DNA from 3 places in the Phyllobacterium sp. 22229 genome. Region 3 is predicted to be linked to each of the others. Evidence: riboswitches for the same ligand, from Rfam matches in the RefSeq annotation. Region 3 holds a riboswitch; each other region holds the start of a gene.
What was found. A riboswitch is a leader RNA that binds a small molecule or an ion and turns the genes downstream of it on or off. The one in region 3 is predicted to bind cobalamin.
Positions count from the first base shown of each region.

Region 1: it holds a riboswitch for cobalamin, as region 3 does, so the genes downstream of both, ACTJJ7_RS00750 (CbtB domain-containing protein) here and bluB (5,6-dimethylbenzimidazole synthase) in region 3, are expected to answer to the same signal.
Region 2: it holds a riboswitch for cobalamin, as region 3 does, so the genes downstream of both, cobU (bifunctional adenosylcobinamide kinase/adenosylcobinamide-phosphate guanylyltransferase) here and bluB (5,6-dimethylbenzimidazole synthase) in region 3, are expected to answer to the same signal.

Region 1 covers NZ_JBQEPA010000001.1:156,001-163,616, reverse strand. The annotation lists gene ACTJJ7_RS00780 (hypothetical protein) at 1-1,018, opposite strand, end outside; gene ACTJJ7_RS00775 (hypothetical protein) at 1,131-1,538, opposite strand; gene ACTJJ7_RS00770 (NAD-dependent epimerase/dehydratase family protein) at 1,736-2,476, opposite strand; gene copD (copper homeostasis membrane protein CopD) at 2,569-3,453, opposite strand; gene copC (copper homeostasis periplasmic binding protein CopC) at 3,453-3,824, opposite strand; gene ACTJJ7_RS00755 (histidine phosphatase family protein) at 3,911-4,507, opposite strand; cobalamin riboswitch at 4,556-4,706, shown strand; gene ACTJJ7_RS00750 (CbtB domain-containing protein) at 4,740-4,949, shown strand; gene ACTJJ7_RS00745 (CbtA family protein) at 4,962-5,702, shown strand; gene ACTJJ7_RS00740 (hypothetical protein) at 5,769-6,419, shown strand; gene ACTJJ7_RS00735 (DMT family protein) at 6,571-6,921, shown strand; gene ACTJJ7_RS00730 (1-aminocyclopropane-1-carboxylate deaminase) at 6,971-7,616, opposite strand, start outside.
Region 2 covers NZ_JBQEPA010000015.1:126,475-134,090, reverse strand. The annotation lists gene ACTJJ7_RS18800 (isobutyryl-CoA dehydrogenase) at 1-855, opposite strand, end outside; gene ACTJJ7_RS18795 (cobyric acid synthase) at 975-2,432, shown strand; cobalamin riboswitch at 2,477-2,710, shown strand; gene cobU (bifunctional adenosylcobinamide kinase/adenosylcobinamide-phosphate guanylyltransferase) at 2,873-3,397, shown strand; gene cobW (cobalamin biosynthesis protein CobW) at 3,402-4,457, shown strand; gene cobN (cobaltochelatase subunit CobN) at 4,472-7,616, shown strand, end outside.
Region 3 covers NZ_JBQEPA010000013.1:45,059-52,674, forward strand. The annotation lists gene ettA (energy-dependent translational throttle protein EttA) at 1-1,372, shown strand, start outside; gene ACTJJ7_RS16755 (MOSC domain-containing protein) at 1,492-2,100, shown strand; cobalamin riboswitch at 2,127-2,302, shown strand; gene bluB (5,6-dimethylbenzimidazole synthase) at 2,369-3,121, shown strand; gene ACTJJ7_RS16765 (DUF2293 domain-containing protein) at 3,054-3,371, opposite strand; gene ACTJJ7_RS16770 (ArsR/SmtB family transcription factor) at 3,514-4,521, shown strand; gene metF (methylenetetrahydrofolate reductase [NAD(P)H]) at 4,521-5,444, shown strand; gene ACTJJ7_RS16780 (DMT family transporter) at 5,950-6,888, opposite strand; gene ACTJJ7_RS16785 (alanine racemase) at 7,030-7,616, shown strand, end outside.

The sequences.
Region 1 (7,616 bases), on a different contig from region 3:
GCGACAGCACTGCAAGCCACGCCTGAATGCGTTCCGGGGTCACATTGAAGGATGGCAGCACGCCGCTCTTCTGCTTCGGGCCGGGCAGCCATTCGTGGTCGTCGTCGGTTTCCTTGTCAATGAGGGCCCAGGTTTCCCGGTTGAGCGCGATGACCTTTTTCAGGTGAACGCGCACGTCGCTCCACATGGCCTTGTCGGCAACCGGCCAGCGGATGGTGTGAATGAGAGTTATGAAGTCGGCGATATCATCGGCCTGCGCCTTGTTCACCCCGAACATCGTATATTCGTCACTACCCCTGCCATTGGCTTCCGCCATGGTCGAGACAGCACGCGGGAACACCACGCTGAAACTGCTGTTCCAGCTTTCGGAAAAATCATGGGAAAGCCATGCCTTGGCGACGGCCATCAGCAGATTGTCATAGCCCTGCAGCCATTTCGCATCGGCGGTGTCAAAACCGACGATGAAAGGCAGGGGATCGCCGTTTTCATTGGCGTCGGAAAAGGCGCGCCCGATATGGTCTTCCGGTCCAACCGTGCCATCGCCATTCCAGTCAAACCGGGCAACGGAAAGATCGACTTTCAGCTTTGCCGGCTTGTCGCCAACGGCGGCAAGCGCCTTTTCAGCGGAATCAAGATCGGCAATGAACGTGGCCAGAATGCCGCGGAACTGTTCATAGGTGATGGGTTCCGGATTGTCGTTTCTGGCGATCTGGCTGGCACCCCGTCCCAGAAACAGTTCATAGCCATCCGACTTCGAGCCAAACCCATGCTTGTAGAGCGATTGGGCCAGCTTTTCGAAGGCACGTGCACTGCGCACAAGGCCAAGGCCCAGTTGCGCATCGGCATTGTTTGTCGCTTTCGCCGCCAAAGCCAGCAATTGCTCATCCGCCTCGCCGATCCGGCCATTGGCAAGATATTTCTGAAACAGTTCGGTGGCAGCGTTATCCGCCCGCGCTGTCGCGGCAAAAGTGAAGCAGACAAAACTTGCCGCCATGATCAGGGAAATGAGTTTTTTCACGCAGATTTTCCGTTGTTGATGATATCAAACACCGGATTGATAGGCTGGCGCGATGCAAAAGTCTGCAAAATACAATCGTTTGGTGTGCTTATTCACCTATAGATTGTGCCCGTCAGAATGACTGATCGTCGTCCCTGGCGAAAAAGGCCGTCTTTTCTGATTCCGACCGCAGCGTGTCCTGAGCCCGGTCAAGCGCACGCATGGCGGCAAAAAGCACCTCCCGGTCGTGCTGGTGTGCTTCGAACAATGCGACAAAGGCCGGATTGGTGATTTCATGCGGCTTTGGTGCAGCCTTGGCCCGGTTCAAGCTGTCATCGGCGGCGCGCCTGGCCTTCTCCACGTGCTGTCTGGCTGCATCGACATCCGACAAGCTCTTGAAATACTGGCTCATTGTGCGCTTTGCCGCTTTCGGTGAACGTCCGGCCACGCTGGCAAGTAAAGCCTGCCTGCTCTGCTCTTCCAGAGTATTCTTGCCGGCTTGGCCGGCAGATTTGCTGTTCAGGTCGGATACGTTTTTCATGGGCCATTCTTTGATAATTGGCCACAGCATAGGACATCGCCCCGTTTGCCGAAACGAAAGCACGGTTAAAACTCCGGTTGAAACAGGCACGGGATTCCGGTTCTGCCACCTATGCTAGAACCAGATTGCGCTTTGCCCGCCTCCCAACTCTGTGGGAGGCTTTTGGCGATTCGTCTCGAACCGGTTATCGGGATGTTCTATTGGCGGTCGTTGATGCGGAACGCGGCGTCCCAGCCGAGCGCATCACGGGCTTTGCCGCTGTTGGCGACGACATCGGTCTCCGTGACATTGTAGATGCCGCCCGCCCCGCGCTCGACCGCCTTGAGCGCCGCCACGGCAGCAGCATCGACATGGACGCGCAGATCCGGATTGGCCGGCATATCGACCCCGGTTCCCGGCCCATAGAGAAAGCCGTAACGCAGCACAATGCCATCCATGCCCGGTTCACGCAAAACCGCCTGTTCCATGGCGGCAACACCGCCGACGGTGGTTGCACGGGGCTCTTCCGCATGCAGATCAAGCGGGTCCGTTTCGACGAACACACCGGCTTTGGGCGCATAGGCCCAGGCGATGCTCTGCACGATCATCCGCCGGACACCCACTGCCTTTGCCGCGCGTACGAGATTGGCGGTTCCTTCGCTGCGGATGCGGGCATTGCGGCCGATGAAATCCTTCATCGCCGCCGGACTGACACCATAGGGCAGATCCGTAAGCTGATGTATGACGACATCGGGCTGCGATTCCACCACCGCCGCGGCGAGTTTCTCCGCATCAAAGACATCGACGATGGCTGGTTCAACCCCGATCTGGCGCAGGGAAGCGGCCTTCTCCGCGCTTCGCGTGGTGCCTGTCACCGCATATCCGGCTTCCAGCAAAAGCGGGGCAAGCCGCTTGCCAACGGCACCGCTTGCGCCGGCGAGGAAGATTTTCCTGATCATTTACGCGTCTCCTGTCATTGTCTGGCATTGGTCCTGCACCGCCAAGACGAGGCAACCCAACCGAATGTGACATGACCTCCGCCCTTTTTCATCTAAACGGGTTCGAGCATGCCAAACCAGGCGACAAGCCCGAGCACGACAATACCCAGCGCGATCTCCGTCAAGGTTCCAAGCCGTATGACGTGCAGGGAACGCGCCTCGCGGGTGCGCATGCGCGGAACGAATACATAGCGGTTGATCAGAGCCAGTCCCGCCAGCGCCGCGACAAGAATGATCTTCAACGCCAGCAAGAGCTGATAGGGAGAGGTCCAATCGTCCGGCAGATGTCCAAGGACGAGCATGGTGTTGACCACGCCGGAGGCAATCACCAGTGCAACGGCCACATGACCGGCCGACGAAAACCGCATGAGCGCCGTTTGCGCCGCCATACGCCATTCCGCCTGGCGCAACCGGTCAAGCACCACAATAACCGGCACAAGTGCTCCGATCCATGCGCCGCCTGAGAGCACGTGCAGCATATCATTGCTGCGATGGGCCACACCGATCCAGCCCTCCTGCATTGTGGCATGGCCGGAAAATGCCAGACTGGCCAGAACCAGCCCTGACGCCACTGCAAGCGCAGCATGCGCCCGGCGCGGCGTCAGAGCCAATGCGGGTAAAAGCAGCAGGGCAGCTGCAACCTGTAGCGCCCAGCCGCGGCCGACGCTCGTCTCGAGCAGCACGTCACGGATTGTTCCGAGATCAACAACATCGGTCCAGCCCTGCCCGATCGTTCCTGCCTGCAGCGGCAAAGCCAGAAACGTCGTCGCGACAATCAGAAAGACCGCGATCCCGCTCGCCGGGCGCAGGCGCTGCCCGATTTCCACGGCGAGGCTTTTGGGCACCAGCAGCGCAAGATAGGCAAATGTCCCCCACAGGAACATCGCGGACACATTGTGCGCGAAGCGGCAGAGAACAAGCGCCGTCTCCAACCCCATCAGGGCTTGACGGTAAATGTATAGCTGCCCTTGGTCTTGTGACCGTCGGTGGAAAGCACCGTCCAGTTGACAGTGTAGCCACCCGGGACAAGCGGGGTCGACAACGGGATGACCAGTGTTTTCTGGTCACTGATGGCCAGTTTGGCCTGACCGGTCGATATCGTCGCGTTTCCTTGACCGGTAATGGTCGCCCCTGAGAATTTCAGGTTCAGCCCTTCGGAAAATGTCAGGTCGATCTCGACGGGCGAGACCTTCACCGTCGCGTTTTCGGCTGGAACTGCCGATTTGAGATGGGCATGGGCGAATACCTGTCCCAACAGACCGGCATTGACGACGGTTGCGACAGCGAGAATACGGAAGAGCTGTGACATGAGAACTCCTGTAAGCGGGCAGAGATTGAAAATCCGGGATGTGGATGCGACCGCGCGGCGAAAGCTATGCCTGATTTTAGCCCGGATCATGGCAGAATCCCCGCGGCACGCGGCGGCAAACAGGCGGCAGCGCGAAGCATCCACCTGACGCCGTCGCTGCTCATTTCGATACAGCTGAGCGGTTCGACATCGATGCGCCAAAACGCGGTATCCGGTGCTTGCAAGGCGCTGAGAACAGCGGCGCGGACGATGGAGGCGTGCGTCACCACGATTGTGTGGCCGCCATCATTCAGATGGGAACGCATCCAATCCGCAATCCTGACGAGAAAATCATGGATGGATTCGCCGCCATGCGGCGCCGATACGGGATTGTGCATCCAATCGGCCACATCGTCCGGCTGGGCATCATGAACAGCAGTGAATGCCTGTCCGGCCCACCGCCCGTAATCAATCTCCGCCAGCGCCGCATCGACAATGGATTCCAGTCCGAGGGCATCGGCCGTTTGCCGGGCCCGCAGTGCCGGACTGGTCAAAACACGGTGCGCGTGGCGCAAATGCCCGGCAATAGCCTGCGCGCGCTGGGTTTCACCAGGTTCAAGCGCTTCGTCGGCGGGAAAAGCACCGGTCCGCACCGCAGGCGTGGCGCCATGGCAAACAAGGGTTAACCGCGTGGCTTTGGCCAAAATATCCCTCAAAAACCCTCAGGAAAAATACGGAAATGGCGCCCTGACCGTTCATTGACAGTCTGCGGCGTGCACAGATATAACCGTGCTGTTGCGAGTTTGGAAGCCGGTGAAATTCCGGAGCGGTCGCGCCACTGTAATTAATCAGTCTTTTTTCGCTGATTGAAAGCCAGACCCTGGCCGCAACATCATTAATTCCGTTAGTGAACGCGTCATTCTGGGAGAAAAGTTCATGTCCGATATCGCTCTTACGCCATCAGCCGGCGTCACCCCCATTCCTCTCGGCGAAGTCTTGCCCTGGGCTATTTTCGGCGGGCTGATCATGCTGCTCGCAATCTACTTCATTGGCGCGGAAGAAGGGGCGATGTCGCTCTTCTCGGGCATGTATGTGCACGAATTCGTTCATGACGGCCGCCATCTCCTCGGTTTTCCCTGCCACTGAGGAAACGAAACAATGACAAGAGATCTTTTGATCCGCGGCATGATCGTAGGGGTCATCGCCGGGTTGCTGGCGTTCGGCTTTGCCCGGGTGTTCGGCGAACCGCAGGTTGATCACGCCATCGCCTTTGAGGAAAAGATGAGCCAGGCGGCCGGTGCAGCGGCTGAACCGGAGCTTGTCACGCGGGCGACACAGGCCGGCATCGGCCTGTTTACCGGCATCGTTGTCTACAGCGCCGCGCTTGGCGGATTGTTTTCCCTGGTCTTTGCCTTTGTGCATGGCCGGGTCAGCTCGCTCAGCCCGCGCAGCACGGCGGCTCTGCTTGCCCTTGCAGGTTTTGTGGCAATCGTTCTCGTTCCCTGCATCAAATATCCGATGAATCCGCCTGCGGTCGGCAGTCCGGACACCATTGGGGCCAGAACGGAACTGTTCTTCGTCATGCTGGTGGTTTCGCTCGGCGCCCTTGCCGCGGCCGTCGGCCTGGCAAAGCGCCTTTATGCCCAGCACGGCGCATGGAACGCGACATTGATCGCCGGTGCCGCCTATGTCGTGTTCATAGCCTTGGTTCAATACCTGCTTCCCGCCATCAACGAAGTTCCCGAACAGTTCTCACCGACGGTTCTGTGGAATTTCCGCGTCGCATCGCTGGGGATCCATGTGATCGTCTGGACCACGCTTGGTCTGCTCTTCGGCGCTTTGGCTGAACGGGTTCTGGCCGGACAACGGCCGCGCTATCGCCTGCAGGCGGCGCGCTGAGCGCAGTCGGCCATTCCTGAACGCCCCCTTGCGGGCGTTCAGGCTTCCGCCGCCGATGGAGCTGGCATGAGACCGCAACACCTCAATATCCCCATGCGCCGCCCGGCAGGCTGGTTTCTGGTTCTGGTTGCGTCGTTGCTCCTGTTGCAGACCGGCAGCGGCTGGGCGCATCGCAGCAGCGCCGGAACCGACACTTCGGGCATTTCCATTCCGAGCCTCTCCCACGGTGAGATGGCCATTATCGCTGACTACCGCACGCCGATCCTCGATCTGGCAGCGCGGATGACCCGCACCGATGAAAAGTTCCGGCGGCTGCTGAATTATACCAATATCCAATACAGCTATTGTCTCTGGGGCATTGTTCCCGGCAGTATCAGCGACGAGCAAAGCCCGTTCAACGCCTGTTCACACGCCTATCTTGCTGCGGCAAAGGCAGTGCTGGTGTATATGCGCGACATGCCCGAACACCGGGACGCGGTCAGTACCCTCGTCTCTGATCTTGATGGCGAGCTTGTGCGCAATGGCGGCTCTTTCGTCATGTGCCAGTATAGCGGCGATCCCTACAACACCGCCGACATCATCAAGCCGCACTGGAGCGATGTGCCGGGGCACCTGACCAGCCTGTTTTCCTTTCTGGGATTCGCGATGCTGTTTGTTTCGGCGGGTTTTGCCTGCATCCATCTGACGCGCCCGCCACAACAGCCTGATACCGTCTGATCAAGGCTATGGCCTTTGGGCCACACCGCGCACGTCTTGTCGCCGAACCGCAGATCGCCCTTTCCGCTGCACGCGACTTGATTTAAGCCTGCTTGACGTTTGAACGTTACTGCATTTCATGCCCAAAGACGCTTACAACCAAGGACACTTCATGCCCTCCTTTGATTATATCCGCCCCATCCTGCTGCTGCTCGGCTCAAATGTTTTCATGACATTTGCCTGGTATGGCCATCTTAAATTCGCGGGCCGGCCGCTTTTTCTGGTCATCCTTATCAGCTGGATGATTGCCTTTGCCGAATACTGCCTTGCGGTACCGGCAAACCGCTACGGTCACGAGATCTATTCGGCCGCCCAGCTGAAGACCATTCAGGAAGTGATCACGCTCCTGGTCTTTGCTGGGTTTTCGGTGATGTATCTCGGTGAAAAAATCACCATCAACCACCTCGTCGGCTTCGCGATGATCTGCGGCGGTGCATTCTTCGTGTTCAAGGGTCCGCTCTAGGATCAAATATTAGCCGCATAATATTGTTGAAAGACCGCAGGGAGGCCGGCTAACCGTTGCGAAACGTATAGGCATAACCGTTCAGCGCCGGCGCGCCGCCAAGATGCGCATAGAGCACCGTTGACCCGTCGGGAAAAAATCCCTTGCCCACGAGATCGATCATGCCTTGCATGGATTTTCCCTCATAGACGGGATCGGTGATCATGCCTTCCAACCGCGCGCAAAGACGGATGGCCTGTTTGGTTTCCTCTGATGGTACGCCATAGACCGGATAGGCATAGTCTTCGTTGAGGATGACATCCGCCGCGGTCAGGTCTTTACCAAGCTCAACCAGATCGGCGGTGCGGCGCGCGATCTCCAGCACCTGCGCCCTGGTCTGCGCGGGGGTGGCCGAGGCGTCGATGCCGATGACGTTGCGCTCGCGCCCGTCTTTGGCAAAACCGGCAAGCATGCCTGCATGGGTCGAACCGGTCACCGTGCAGACAATGATATAGTCGAATGTGAAACCGAGCGCAGCTTCCTGTGCCCGCACTTCTTCAGCGAAGCCGACATAACCCAAACCGCCGTATTTATGGACCGAAGCTCCCGCCGGGATCGGATAAGGTTTGCCACCCTTGGCTTTCACATCCTCGATGGCGTTTTCCCAGCTTTCACGAATACCGATGTCAAAGCCTTCATCCACCATTTCCACGTCG
Region 2 (7,616 bases), on a different contig from region 3:
GAACTGGTTGATCGCCTTGCCGAACGCCTTGCGCTCGGAGGCATAGCCGACCGCCTTGTCGAGCGCGGACTGCGCACCGCCGAGCGAGCAGGCGGCAATGTTGAGACGTCCGCCATCGAGCCCGCCCATGGCGATCTTGAAGCCGTCGCCCTCCGCGCCGAGCCGGTTTTCAACGGGAACACGGCAATTGTCGAAAATCACCTGCCGGGTGGACTGGGCGTTCCAGCCCATCTTGTGTTCATTGGCACCGAAGGACAGGCCGGGCGCATCCTTCGGGATGATCAGGGTCGAAATGCCCTTGGGGCCATCCTCGCCGGTACGCACCATGGTGACGTAAAGGTCGGTATCGCCCGCGCCTGAAATGAACTGCTTGGCGCCGTTGAGGACATAGTGGTCGCCGTCGCGCACTGCGCGGGTCTTGAGCGCTGCGGCATCCGAGCCGGAATTGGGCTCGGTCAGGCAATAGCTCGCCAGCCAGTCCATCGAGGTCAGCTGCGGCACGAAGCGCTGGCGCTGTTCGTCATTGCCGTAGAGATCGATCATCCATGTCGCCATGTTGTGGATCGAGATGAAGGCGGAGAAAGCCGGGCAGGCGGCAGACAGGGCTTCGAAGATCAGCACCGCATCCAGGCGTTTCAGTCCCGAACCGCCGAACTCTTCCCTGGTGTAGATACCGCCCATGCCGAGCGGCCCGGTCTCGCGAATCACATCGGCGGGAAAATGCTTGTCCCGGTCCCAGGCCAGCGCGTTCGGCGCCACGCGGTCCGCCGCAAAGGCGCGCGCCATGTCCTGAATGGCCAGCTGATCCTCATTGAGTTCGAACTGGCCGGACGCCGTATCAACGACCGCATCCATGATAACCTCCCTGTATTCCTCTTGATTTCCACTCTATCGCAAGCGCGGGGCCGCGCAACGATTCAGATCAGTTTTGCCGGGGGCTAGGAAGAGAAAGACATATCCGCTACTCAAAGCCCATGACGCACGCAATCATGTTGCAGGGAACAGGGTCAGATGTTGGTAAATCCGTCCTGGTGGCCGGACTTTGCCGGCTTGCGCGCAACCGCGGATTGACGGTTCGCCCGTTCAAACCGCAGAACATGTCGAACAATGCAGCGGTCAGCGACGATGGCGGCGAGATCGGGCGGGCGCAGTGGCTGCAGGCTGTTGCCTGCGGCGTGCCGTCCTCGGTGCACATGAATCCGGTGCTCCTGAAACCGCAGTCGGAGACCGGCAGCCAGATCATCGTGCAGGGGAAAGTCTGGGGACAGGCCAAGGGGCGCGATTACCAGGCATTCAAGGCGCAGCTGCTCGATGCTGTTATGGCGTCGTGGGACATTGTCTGTGAGGGCGCCGATCTGGTCATCGTCGAGGGGGCGGGGTCTCCCGCCGAAATCAACCTGCGGGCCGGTGATATCGCCAATATGGGCTTTGCCATCCGCGCCAATGTGCCTGTCGTTCTGGTCGGCGATATCGATCGCGGCGGGGTGATCGCCTCGCTCGTCGGCACCCATGCAATCCTGCAAAGGGAAGACCGCGAGATGATCGCGGGTTACATCATCAACAAGTTTCGCGGCGACGTCTCGCTGTTCGACGATGGCCTCAAAGCCATAACGCAGTTCACCGGCTGGCCGTCATTCGGCGTGGTGCCATGGCTGAAGGATGCGGCCCGGCTGCCGGCCGAGGATTCCGTCGTCTTGGAACGGTTGGTGAAGGGCGAGGGCCGCGCGCTGAAGATCGCCGTGCCGGTGCTCGACCGCATCGCCAATTTCGATGATCTTGATCCGCTGATGGCCGAACCGCAGGTGGATGTGGTGATGGTGCGCAGCGGCGAACGCCTGCCCGCCGATGCGGGGCTGGTCATCATTCCCGGTTCCAAGTCCACCATCGGCGACCTCCTGCGCTTCCGCGAGAACGGCTGGGACAGGGATCTCGACCTGCACCGGCGGCGCGGCGGCCATATCATCGGCATCTGCGGCGGGTTCCAGATGCTGGGCAGAACCGTGCGTGATCCCGACGGCATCGAAGGCAGCGTGACGGAGACGGCAGGGCTCGGGCATCTCGATATCGATACGGTGATGGAGCCGGAAAAGACCGTGCGCAATGTGGCGGCGCAGTCGCTGCCGTTCGACCTGCCGCTCGATGGCTACGAGATTCATCTGGGCCGGACGACCGGCCCGGACTGTTCGCGCCCGGCCGTGCGCATCAACGGCGTCAACGACGGCGCCATATCGGCGGATGGCAAGGTGTTCGGCACCTATCTGCACGGGCTTTTCGGGGCAGACCGGTTTCGCGCCGCGCTTCTGGGCACGATGGGCATTGCCGCCGAGGCATTCGACTACAAGGCCGGGGTCGATGCCGCGCTCGACAGTATCGCCGCCGAGCTTGAAACAGTGCTGGATGTGGATGCGCTGCTCGCATGTGCCGCTCCCTAAGCAAACCGCGCGCATTCCATTGACATTTCCCGTGGGGGATGAATAACGTCCCAGCCATGATTGGTTCCCATATTGGCCAAAGGCCAAGGGATCAAAAGGGAATGCGACGGTTGTACCCTCAAGGGCGACCCCACCGCAGCCGACCCCGCGACTGTAGAGCGGCGAGGATCAATGCAAAGCCTGACGCATATGCAGAAGGCAGCCACTGGGAAACCGGGAAGGCGGCATTCATCCTGTGACCCGCGAGCCAGGAGACCTGCCAGTCATAGAGCGTTTCCCAGGAAACGCTCGGGGCAATCCTGCCCAAGAACCGAAGGGTCGTGTCCCTTCAGGCCCAGCACGGAGGTTGTTATGGCTGCTCGCATTGTATACGCGCTCGTTTCCCCGCCCGCATTCCGCTTGATCGTACCTGACGGATCATCGCGATTGCAGTGACGGCGATGCCCCAGCTGAATCACGGCGTGACCTTCATTCTCGGCGGTGCCCGCTCGGGCAAGTCCAGCTTTGCCGAAGGCCTGATCATGGCTTCCGGCCTTGACCCCGTTTATCTCGCAACCGGCAGGTCCTGGGACGAGGAAATGTCGGTGCGCATCGACCTGCACAAGGCGCAGCGCGGTTCATCCTGGCACACCATCGAAGAACCGCTCGATCTGGTCGACACCCTGCAAGGGGCTGCCGCCGCGGGCAAGGCGATCCTCGTCGATTGCCTGACGCTCTGGCTGACCAATCTGATGATGGCCGGGCGCGACATCACCGCCGAGACGCGGCAACTGGTGCAAGCGCTGCCAAAACTTCCGGGCTCGATCGTTCTGGTTTCGAACGAAGTGGGTCTCGGTATCGTACCGGAGAACCGCATGGCGCGCGATTTTCGCGACCATGCCGGACGTCTCCATCAGGCCGTGGCGCAGGCCGCGGCAACAGTCTATTTCGTGGCAGCCGGGCTGCCGCTCACCATGAAGGGATAGGAATATGCAGGGTCAGAAGATTCCAGCAACAGTCATCACCGGTTTTCTCGGTTCGGGCAAAACCACGATGATCCGCAATCTGCTCGAAAATGCCAATGGCAAGCGCATCGCGCTGATCATCAACGAGTTTGGCGATCTTGGCGTCGATGGCGGCCTGCTCAAGGGCTGCGGCATCGAAGCCTGCCGCGACGAGGATGTGATCGAATTGAACAATGGCTGCATCTGCTGCACCGTCGCCGATGATTTCATCCCGACCATGACCAAGCTGCTCGACCGTCCTGACCGTCCGGATCATATCGTCATCGAGACCTCGGGCCTCGCGCTGCCGCAGCCGCTGGTTGCCGCCTTCAACTGGCCGGAGATCAAGACGCAGGTGACGGTTGACGGTGTCGTCACGGTGATCGACGCTTCCGCCGTGTCCGAAGGCCGCTTTGCCGATGACCACGACAAGGTCGATGCCCAGCGCATCCAGGACGAATCGCTCGACCATGACAGCCCGCTCGAAGAACTGTTCGAGGACCAGATCCGCGCCGCCGACCTGATCGTTCTGAACAAGAGCGACCTGATCAGCGACGCGCAGCTCGATGGCGTGCGCGGCGATGTGCAGAGCCGCTCGTCGCGCGCGCTCAACATGGTCCCGGCCAGCTTCGGCAAGCTCAGCAACGAACTGCTGCTCGGCCTCGGCGTTGGCACCGAAGAGGATATCGCCAACCGCAAGTCGCACCATGAAATGGACCATGAAGCGGGCGAAGAGCACGATCATGACGAGTTCGAGAGCTTTGTTGTCGGGCTTGGTCCGGTGACTGAACCCAAGAGCTTTGTCGAGAAGCTGAAAACCGTGATTGCCGATCATGACATCCTGCGTCTGAAAGGCTTTGCCGATGTTCCCGGCAAGCCGATGCGGCTGGTGGTGCAGGCGGTCGGCACGCGCATCGAGCATTACTTCGACCGCGCATGGAACCCGGGCGAAGAGCGGCAGACGCGCCTCGTCGTCATCGGACTGCACGACATCGACAATGACGCCATTACATCGGCGGTAACAGCCGCTGCCGCTGCCTGACGATAGGATATTGAATGCATCTCCTGCTTGCCCAGAAAGGCACCATCGCTGAAGGCACCGAGGCCATCGACCTCGGCCAGACGCCGGGAGATGTGCTGTTCCTGTCCGCCGCCGATACGGAACTGGCCAGCCTTGCCGCCGCACGGCGGCAGGGGGATGGCGCGGTTTCGCTGCGCCTTGCCAATATGATGAGCCTGTCGCATCCGATGTCCGTCGATGCCTATGTCGAGCGGACAGCGCGCCATGCCAGGCTCATCGTCGTCCGGGTGATCGGCGGCGAGAGCTACTGGCCCTATGGTCTCGAAGCGCTGCATGCCTGCGCGGTCAACCACAAGGTGCAGCTTGCGGTGCTGCCGGGAGACGACAAGCCAGATCCGGGGCTCGACCGGTTTTCGACGGTCGCCCGGCCTGATCGCGATGCGCTCTGGCATTATCTGCTGGAGGGTGGGGCGCAGAATGCCCAGCGCTTCCTCGATTATTGCGCGGCCCTGATTTCTTCCGGCGAGAAGCCGCAGGAAGCGGCGCCTTTGCTCAAGGCGGGGTTGTGGTGGCCCGGCAAGGCGGCGCCGTCGCTGCAGGAGATGCGCCGTGACTGGACGGACGGCGCGCCTGTCATTGCCATCTGCTTCTACCGGGCGCTGGTGCAGAGCGGCCAGACCCAGCCCGTTGCCGCTTTGCTCGATGCGCTGCGTGCCAGGGGGCTCAATCCGCTGCCGGTGTTCGTGTCGAGTTTGAAAGACCCGGTGTCCATCGCCACGCTGGAGAGCATTTTTGCCGAAGCGCCGCCCGCCGTGGTGCTGAATGCCACGGGATTTGCCGTGTCTGCGCCGGGCTCCGCGCGCAAGCCGACGGTGCTTGAACATGATGGCGCAATGGTGCTGCAGGTCATCTTCTCCGGCTCCAGCGCCGAGCAGTGGCGCCAGTCGGATCAGGGCCTTTCCGCCCGCGATCTGGCGATGAATGTTGCCTTGCCGGAAGTCGATGGCCGGGTTTTGTCGCGCGCCGTCTCATTCAAGTCGGCGCAGCATTTCGACGAGGCGGTGCAGGCCAATATCGTCATGCACGAACCGCAGGCCGACCGCATCGCCTTCGTTGCCGATCTCGCGGCGAACTGGGCGCGGCTGCGCACAAGCAAACCGAATGAGCGCCGCGTTGCGCTCGTCATGGCCAACTATCCCAACCGGGACGGACGGCTTGGCAATGGCGTCGGGCTCGACACCCCTGCGGGTACATGGCAGGTGCTGAAATCCATGCGCGATGCCGGATATGATATCGCCGGTATGCCTGCCGATGGCGAAGCGCTGATCAACCATCTGATGGCCGGGCCGACCAATGCCGCCAGCGAAGGGCGCGCCATCCGCGAGACGATTTCGCTCAATCAATACAACAGCTTCTTTCAATCGCTTCCCCAGGTGATTCAGGAGAAGGTCACGGCGCGCTGGGGTGCGCCGGATGGTGATCCGTTCTTCCTCGATGCGGCCCGCGGCTTTGCGCTGCCGCTCAGCCGGTTCGGCGGCATTCTCGTCGGTATCCAGCCGGCACGCGGCTACAATATCGATCCGAAGGACACTTATCACTCACCCGATCTGGTGCCGCCGCATGGCTATCTCGCCTTTTATGCCTATCTGCGCGGTGTCTATGATGCGCATGCCATCGTGCATGTCGGCAAGCACGGCAATCTCGAATGGCTGCCGGGCAAGGCGCTGGCGCTGTCGGAAACCTGTTTTCCCGAGGCGGTGCTGGGGCCGGTACCGCATATCTATCCGTTCATCGTCAATGATCCGGGCGAAGGCACGCAGGCGAAGCGCCGTTCCGCCGCTGTCATCATCGATCACCTGACGCCGCCTTTGACCCGGGCCGAAAGCTATGGGCCGCTGAAGGACCTCGAAGCGCTGGTCGACGAATATTACGAGGCATCCGGGGTTGATCCGCGCCGGCTCGTGCGCCTCAAGGTGCAAATCCTTGATCTCGTGCGCGATATCGGTCTCGACAGCGATGCGGGCATTCACGATCACGATCCCGACGATCTCGCCCTGCAAAAACTCGATGCCTATCTCTGCGATCTCAAGGAAATGCAGATCCGCGACGGGTTGCATATTTTCGGCCTGTCGCCGGAGGGGCGCCTGCTGACCGATCTGGTGGTCGCGCTGGCGCGTGTGCCGCGCGGTTCGGGCGTTGGCGCCGATCAGAGCCTGCAGCGCGCCATCGCCGCTGATCTCGGCTTTGCCGGTTTCGATCCGCTGGATTGCGACATGGCTGCGCCCTGGAATGCGGAACGGCCCGCAATTCTGAACGCCGTCGCCAACGATCCGTGGCGTATTGCCGGCGATACGGTGGAGCGTATCGAGTTGCTGGCCGCCAAGCTGGTGGCCGGTGACAGCGCCTGTCCGGCTGAATGGCAGGCAACGCATACGGTTCTGGACGGTATCCGCACGACCCTGCATCCGGCTGTGATGGCCTGCGGCGCCGCCGAAATGACCGGGCTCATGACGGCGCTCGACGGCCGTTTCATTGCGCCGGGACCCTCCGGCGCGCCGACACGCGGCCGCCCCGATGTGCTGCCGACCGGGCGCAACTTCTTTTCCGTCGACAGCCGCGCCGTGCCGACACCGGCCGCATGGGAACTCGGGCTGAAATCGGCCGAACTCTTGATCCGCCGCTACACGCAAGATCATGGCGAATGGCCGACCTCGCTGGGACTGACCGCCTGGGGCACATCGAACATGCGCACCGGCGGCGACGATATTGCGCAGGCGCTGGCCCTGATCGGCGTCAAACCGGTCTGGGACATGGCCTCGCGGCGCGTCACCGGATACGAGATCATCCCGCCTGCCGTGCTTGGCCGTCCACGCGTCGACGTGACCCTGCGCATATCCGGCTTTTTCCGCGATGCCTTCCCCGACCAGATTGCACTGTTCGACACGGCGGTGCGGGCGGTTGGCGCACTGCCTGAGGATGCGGAAGACAATCCCATCGCCCTGCGCATGCGCAGCGAACAGGCGCGGCTTGTAGCGGAGGGAGCCGATGAAAAGACGGCAAAGCAGCGGGCGGGTTTTCGCGTGTTCGGGTCCAAGCCCGGCGCCTATGGTGCCGGTCTGCAGACGCTGATCGATGAAAAGGCCTGGGACAAGCGCGACGATCTTGCCGAGGCATGGCTCG
Region 3 (7,616 bases):
CGTCGCGGACAAGAAGGCCATTCTCGACCGCTACAACGAACTGATGATGAACTATTCCGACGAAACCGCCGATGAAGGCGCCCGGCTGCAGGACATCATCGACGCCAAGAACCTCTGGGATCTGGAATCCCAGGTGGAAATGGCCATGGAAGCGCTGCGCTGCCCGCCCGGTGATTCCGGCGTGGAAAAGCTGTCCGGCGGTGAGCGCCGCCGCGTGGCGCTGTGCCGTCTGCTCCTGTCGCAGCCCGATCTTCTGCTCCTCGACGAGCCGACCAACCACCTTGACGCCGAAACCACCGCATGGCTGGAAAAGCACCTGCGCGAATATGCCGGCTCCGTCCTGCTGATCACGCACGATCGCTACTTCCTCGACAATGTGACCGGCTGGATTCTCGAACTCGACCGCGGCCGCGGTATTCCCTACGAGGGCAATTACTCCGCCTATCTCGGGGCGAAGGCCAAGCGCATGCAGCAGGAAGGCCGTGAGGACGACTCGCGCCAGAAGGCTCTGGAGCGCGAGCGCGAGTGGATTTCCGCCAGCCCCAAGGCGCGCCAGGCCAAGTCGAAAGCCCGTATCAAGGCCTATGATGCGCTGGTCGATGCCGCCAATGAGCAGCGTCCCGGCGATGCGCAGATCATCATTCCGGCGGGGGAACGTCTGGGACAGGTGGTTATCGAAGCCGAGAACCTTACCAAATCCTTCGGTGACCGTGTTCTCATCGAAAACCTGACCTTCAAGCTGCCCCCCGGCGGCATCGTCGGCATCATCGGTCCGAACGGTGCGGGTAAGACCACGCTGTTCAAGATGATCACCGGACAGGAAAAGCCGGATTCCGGTTCTATCCGTATCGGTGAAACGGTTCATCTCGGTTATGTCGACCAGAGCCGTGATCATCTGGCGGCGGAGAAGAATGTCTGGGAAGAAATCTCCGGCGGCAATGAAATCATCAAGATCGGCAAGAACGAGATGAATTCGCGCGCCTATGTCTCGGCGTTCAACTTCAAGGGCGGCGATCAGCAGCAGAAGGTCGGCAATCTGTCCGGCGGTCAGCGTAACCGCGTGCATCTTGCCAAGATGCTGCAGTCCGGCGGCAATGTCCTGCTGCTCGACGAACCGACCAACGATCTGGATACCGAAACGCTTGCGGCTCTGGAAGACGCGCTGGAAAAATACGCCGGTTGCGCCGTTATCATCAGCCACGACCGCATGTTCCTCGACCGTCTGGCGACACACATCCTCGCCTTCGAGGGTGACAGCCACGTCGAATGGTTCGAAGGCAACTTCCAGGACTATGAGAACGACAAGATCCGCCGTCTGGGACCGGACAGCGTCAATCCGAAGCGTCCGAGCTACAAGCCTCTGACACGCTGATGCGGCCGGGAGGGCGGCAACGCCTTCCCATCACCAATTTTGACGTTTCCATCAGTGATATTGGCTGGTTTTAACACGCAATTTTCCTAAGATGCGGCTGATTTCACCGGAGTGCCGTCATGACAGATCTTTTCGCAACCAGAACGGACATCCTTCCGGCCCGCAAGATCGCCGGGCGGGTGAGCGGGCTGTTCCAGGCGCCAAAAGACAGTTTTGTCACCGCTGCCACGGACACGCTCGATCTTACCTTTGAAGGCATACGCGGCGATTTTCACGCGGGCCTGACACGCCGGTCGGGCGGGCGCGAGCCCTGGTATCCGCGCGGCACCGAGATGCGCAACGAGCGGCATATTTCCATTCTGGCGGCCGATGAACTTGACATGATTGCCAGCGCCATGGGCCTTGCGGATGTCAAACCCGAATGGATCGGCGCCAACATGGTTGTCGATGGCATTCCCTCGCTTTCCATGCTGCCGCCGCGCACGCTGCTGTTTTTCGAAGGCGGGGTGACGCTGAAGGTCGACGGCCAGAACGCACCGTGCAAGGTCGCCGGACGCTCCATCGCCGAGCGGGCGCAGACGGCCGATCACACCTCGACGGCGCTTGATTTTGTCAAGGCATCGAAGCGGCTGCGCGGCATCGTGGCCTGGGTCGAGGTGCCAGGGCTTATCCGTTCCGGTGAAAAAGTCGATGCGCGCCTGCCGGAGCAATGGATTTATCCCGGCTGACGCTTGCGTCTTTTTCCGATCTGTGGCGAATGGAATGCAGGTCCGGTGCCTGCATGCAGGAGAATCGGGAAGCCGGTGCAAATCCGGCACGTGCCCAACGCTGTATAGGGGATGGGCCGCGCAGTTTGCCACGGGGAAACCCGGAAGGCGCGCGGTTCAGATGAACCTCAGTCAGAAGACCGGCCGGACCGGATAGCCGAAACCGCACGGACAGCGGGGAGGTGTCTGGGCCGGGGTAATCTGGCCCTCGCATTGTTGGGAGCAAACGATGCACGATTCTGTCTATGGTCCCGTTGCAGCCGCCGATTTTTCCGCGGACGAGCGCGCCGCCGTCTACAAGGCCATCCATACCCGCCGCGATGTGCGCGACCAGTTCCTGCCGCGCCCTATTGACGATGCAGTGCTGATGCGGCTGCTCGACGCCGCCCATCACGCGCCGTCAGTGGGATTCATGCAGCCGTGGAATTTCATTCTTATTCGCGATCAGGCACGCAAAGCCGAGGTGCACGCGGCCTTTACCCGCGCCAATGCCGAAGCAAAGGCCATGTTCACCAGCGAGCGCCAGGCGCTCTATGCATCGCTGAAGCTTGAGGGCATCGTCAAGGCGCCGGTCAATCTGTGTATCACCTGTGACCGGACGCGCGGCGGCGATGTCGTCCTGGGACGCACCCATAACCGGCAGATGGACGTCTACAGCACCGTCTGTGCCGTGCAGAACCTGTGGCTGGCGGCAAGGGCGGAAGGCATCGGCGTCGGCTGGGTCAGCATCTATCACGACCAGGACATGCGCCGCATTCTGGCCATCCCCGATCATGTCGAGATCATCGCCTATCTCTGCATCGGTTATGTCGACCAGCTCTACGATCAGCCGGAATTACAGAAGCGCGGCTGGCGCGAACGGCTGCCGCTGGACCAGCTCATCTATGAAGATCAGTGGGCAGAACATGCCGGGATCAGCTCGGATCGTCCTCGTCCGGATCGAGCAGCCGCGTTGCCCGCCATTCCGTCAGTTTCCGGTTGATGGCCTCAAGCACGAAGAAGCGGGCCGACTCCTTGTCGTAGCCCTCGTCGCGCAGCGCATCGTAGTCCGTATGCTGATGGCGGACATGGGCGACCGTGGCCAGCCACACCGCAATGGGCGGCGGCAGGCTTTTCATGTGCGGTGCCGTGGCGGCGGCGCGTATGGGCTCGGAATCCGAATAGGGCACAGCCGGCAAAAGCAGCGTCAGCGCCTTGCCGATAGCCCTTTGGCGGTTGGTTCCTGAACTCATTGCACTCTCTTCCCGCCGATTCGCTGATCGATATACCTGCCTATTTCAGACGCGACAAAATTTGCCGTCAACGGAAAAACACTCCTTGCCAAATCTGTATTTCTCACATAAACATATCTTTATATCTTTTGAAGGTGTCTTGATGGACAAACGTGATCTCAATCTTGACCTGATGGTCGATACGCTGAAAGCAGCGGCGGAGCCTAGCCGCCTGCGCATTCTGGCGCTGTTGTCTCGCGGCGATCTGACGGTTTCCGATCTGACCTCCATCCTCGGGCAGTCGCAGCCGCGCGTCTCCCGCCATCTCAAGCTGCTGTTCGAAGCCAATCTGATCAACCGCTATCAGGAGGGCTCCTGGGCCTATTTCCGTCTGGCTGAATCCCTGGTGGTTGGCGATATCGCCCGGATCCTGCTCGATCGTCTTGATGTGTCCGATCCGTTGCTGGAGCGCGATATCGAGCGGCTCGGCTCGGTGAAGCTGCAGCGCCGCGAGCGGGCCGCCGCCTATTTCAGTGCCAATGCCACGAGCTGGGATGCGATCCGTTCGCTGCATGTGCCGGATGGCGCGGTGGAAGCCGCGCTGACGAAGATCATTGGGCGCACGCCGTTCCAGGCGATGCTTGATGTGGGCACCGGCACCGGCCGCCTTCTCGAACTGTTTGCCCCGCTTTACGTGCGCGGTGTCGGCATCGATATCAATCGCGACATGCTGACCATTGCCCGCTCCAATCTCGACCGGTCCGGCATCACCAATGCGCAGGTCCGCCAGGGTGACGTCTATTCGCTGCCGGTGGACCGGGAATCCTTTGATCTGGTGACCATTCATCAGGTGCTGCATTTCCTAGACAATCCTGCCGAAGCCATTCGCGAGGCGGCCCGCGCCTTGCGTGCAGGCGGGCGCATGCTGATCGTTGATTTCGCCCCGCACGATCTTGAATTCCTGCGGGACAGCCATGCGCATATACGGCTTGGCTTCAACGACAACCAGATGCGCGACTGGCTGACCGAGGCCGGGCTGGCGCTGGAAAACAGCCTCGAACTTGAACCAAAAGACAAAGACAAACTGACCGTCAAACTGTGGTTGGCACGCGACCCGCGCCTGCTGATTGCTGATCCCGCTTTAACCTCCCGCGTAACGGAGAGTGTCTGATGAGCTTTTTCCGCCAATCCCGCCGTGCCGACCTTGGAACCAATATCCGGGTTTCCTTTGAATTCTTCCCGCCGAAGACCGAGGTGATGGAAGAGCGCCTGTGGGAAACCGTGACGCGCCTTGCGCCGCTCAATCCCGAATTCGTGTCTGTAACCTACGGTGCCGGCGGTTCCACCCGCGAACGCACGGCGCGCACCATCAAGCGCATCCTGACCGAAACGGATGTGAATGCCGCCGCGCACCTGACCTGCGTCGATGCGACCAAGGAAGAGGTCGATACCGTGGTGCGCGAGTTTGCGGCCATGGGTGTGAAGCGCTTCGTCGCCCTGCGCGGCGATCCGGCCGGCGGCGTCGGTGCCCATTACAAGCCGACACCCGGCGGTTATGAAAACGGTGCCGATCTCGTCGCCGGGCTGAAGGCCTTTGCCGATTTCGACATTTCCGTTTCCGCCTATCCGGAAAAGCACCCGGAAAGCCCGGATTTCGCCACCGATATCGACATGCTCAAGCGCAAGGTCGACAATGGCGCGACGCGGGCGATCACGCAGTTCTTCTTCGAGAACGATCTCTACGAGCGTTACGTCGAAAAGGTCCGCCGCGCCGGTATCTATATTCCGATCCTGCCGGGCATCCTGCCGATCCACAATTTCACGCAGGTCACCAATTTCTGCTCGAAGGCCGGGACCCACATTCCGGCATGGCTGGCCGAGCGGTTCGAGGGGCTGGAAAACGATCCGCAGACCCATGCGCTGGTCTCATCGGCGGTGGCTGCCGAGCAGGTTCTCGATCTGGTCGAGCGCGGCGTTCAGGATTTCCATTTCTACACGATGAACCGGGCCGATCTTGCCTTCGCCATCTGCCACCTCATCGGCATCCGCCCTGCCAGCGCACCGCTGGAACCGGCCTTGGCTGGCGCGGCCTGATATCCGGCAGTAGCGTTAAATTGGAAATGGCCCGGTTGTTGCAACCGGGCCATCCAAATTTGTCTGTCACCTTCTTAACGGTCAGAGACCATCTCCACGGCGCTCTTTTTCTCAATCAGGGTATGAGTCCTACGACCATTGCACCGATAAATGCGAACGCTGCACAGATCATGAGGACGTTCATCGAACGTGTAAGTCCCATTGTTTGTCTCCTGCAGTTAACCGTCTTAGCATAGCGGAAAATTGCCACAGAAAAAGCGGAAATGTTACCGCGATGTGACATGATCTGTAGAAATTTTTTGCTCTTCAACGGTAAGTTTCTGAAATGAAACGCATTTACTGGAATGAAAAATCGTCAATTCACGATAAAATGACCGGGAATTTGGTTTATTTTTGCATTGCACCAAGATGCAATGCACGTGTTTTCTCACTGGTTTGTGACACAATTGCGCCGCAATCCAGCCCGGAAATACCGAGCCGTACCCGTTAGGATTTGTTGAAAACTCTATCTTTTTTGCGGTTTTTGCAACGCTGCGAGCAGCCTGCCGTCGATGGTCAGAAGGCCAAGGGCGATGAGCGCCATGCCGGCAAAATCCTTCAAGCCCAGTTCCTCCCCGAGAAAAACTGTTCCAAGCAGGATCGCGCTGACGGGAACCACCAGCGTGACCAGCGAGGCATTGGTGGCGCCGCCGGCGCGGACGATGGAAAAGAACAGGATGTAGGCGAAGGCAGTGGAGAGCAGCCCGAGGCTGAACACGGCGGCCCAGACGCCCTGATCGGGCGCGGCAAAATCCGGCATGCCGCTGGAAAGCAGGACGACGGGGATCATGATCAGCGTCGAAGCGGTCATCTGGCCGGTCGCGGTCACCGTTGGCGGAATGCCCTTGAACCGCTTGGCGAGAATGCTGGCGAAGGCATAGGAGAGTGTGGCGGCGAGCACGGCGATTTCCGCCCACAGCGGCCCGCCCAGGCCGGAGAGGACGCCGGGCCCGATCATCACCACCGTGCCGAAGACACCGAGCAGGATGCCGGCGATCTTGTTGGCGCTGATCTTTTCATCGACGGTGAGGAATGTGGCGATGATCACTGTCCAGATTGGCGTCGTGGCGTTGAGGATGGATTCCAGCCCGGCACCGAGCGCGGTCTGGCCGATGAACAGCAGCGAGAAGGGAATGACGTTGTTCAGGAGCCCCAGTCCGGCAAAACCGAGGGCGTGCTGGCGATAGTCCCAGAACCGGATGCCGCGGGCGAGGAGATAGATGTGCAGGGCGAGGGCGGCGATGGCGACGCGAAACAGCACCAGCGTCAGTGGCGGAATGACGTGCACGGCGATTTTGGCGAAGAAGAACGAACCGCCCCATATGGCGCCCAGCAGCAGCAGTTGCAGCCAGACAAAGCCGGTCATGGCGAGCGGGTTGGGCTGTGTTGTCTGGTTTACGGCCACTGGAAATCCCCCGAATCTGGCGCTATGCCGGATATTTCTAGGTGAACGCCGGTAAATTGCCACCCGTTTCCTGCATGGAGAAAGCGACTTTCGTCCGTCATCTGCTCTTGCTAAGAGTTATGCATGGAGCAGACGATCAAGATGCAACGATTCGCCTCGGCCCGCGATGCAGCACTTACCCTGCGGCCCGATCAACCCGTTTATTGCTTTCGGCCGGATGTGCTGGTCGAAGACGCGCACCAGTTCATGCAGATGTTCCCCGGCGAGACCGCCTATGCGGTCAAGACCAACGGCGAAAATCTCGTCCTGGAAACACTGGCGCGCAACGGCGTCAACACGTTCGACGTGGCATCGCCGGGCGAGTTCGCTGCGGTGCGCAAGGTCGCCCCGAATGCGCATATGCTCTACATGCACCCCATCAAGGCCCAGTCGGATATCCGGCTTGCGCTTGAAACCTACGGCATCCGCATCCTGGCCGTCGACCATGAGGACGAGATTGCCAAGATAACGCGCATCGTGCGCGCGCTCGATATCGATCCGGGCAGCATCACCCTTTACGTGCGGCTGCAGACCAAGGGCCATGCGGCCTATGAGCTGTCGAAGAAATTCGGCGCAACACCGGCCCATGCGGTCGAGCTTCTGCAGCGGTTGCACAAGATCGGCTACAAGGTCGGCATCTGTTTCCACGTCGGCAGCCAGATCGAGGATCCCGATACCTATGAACGCGC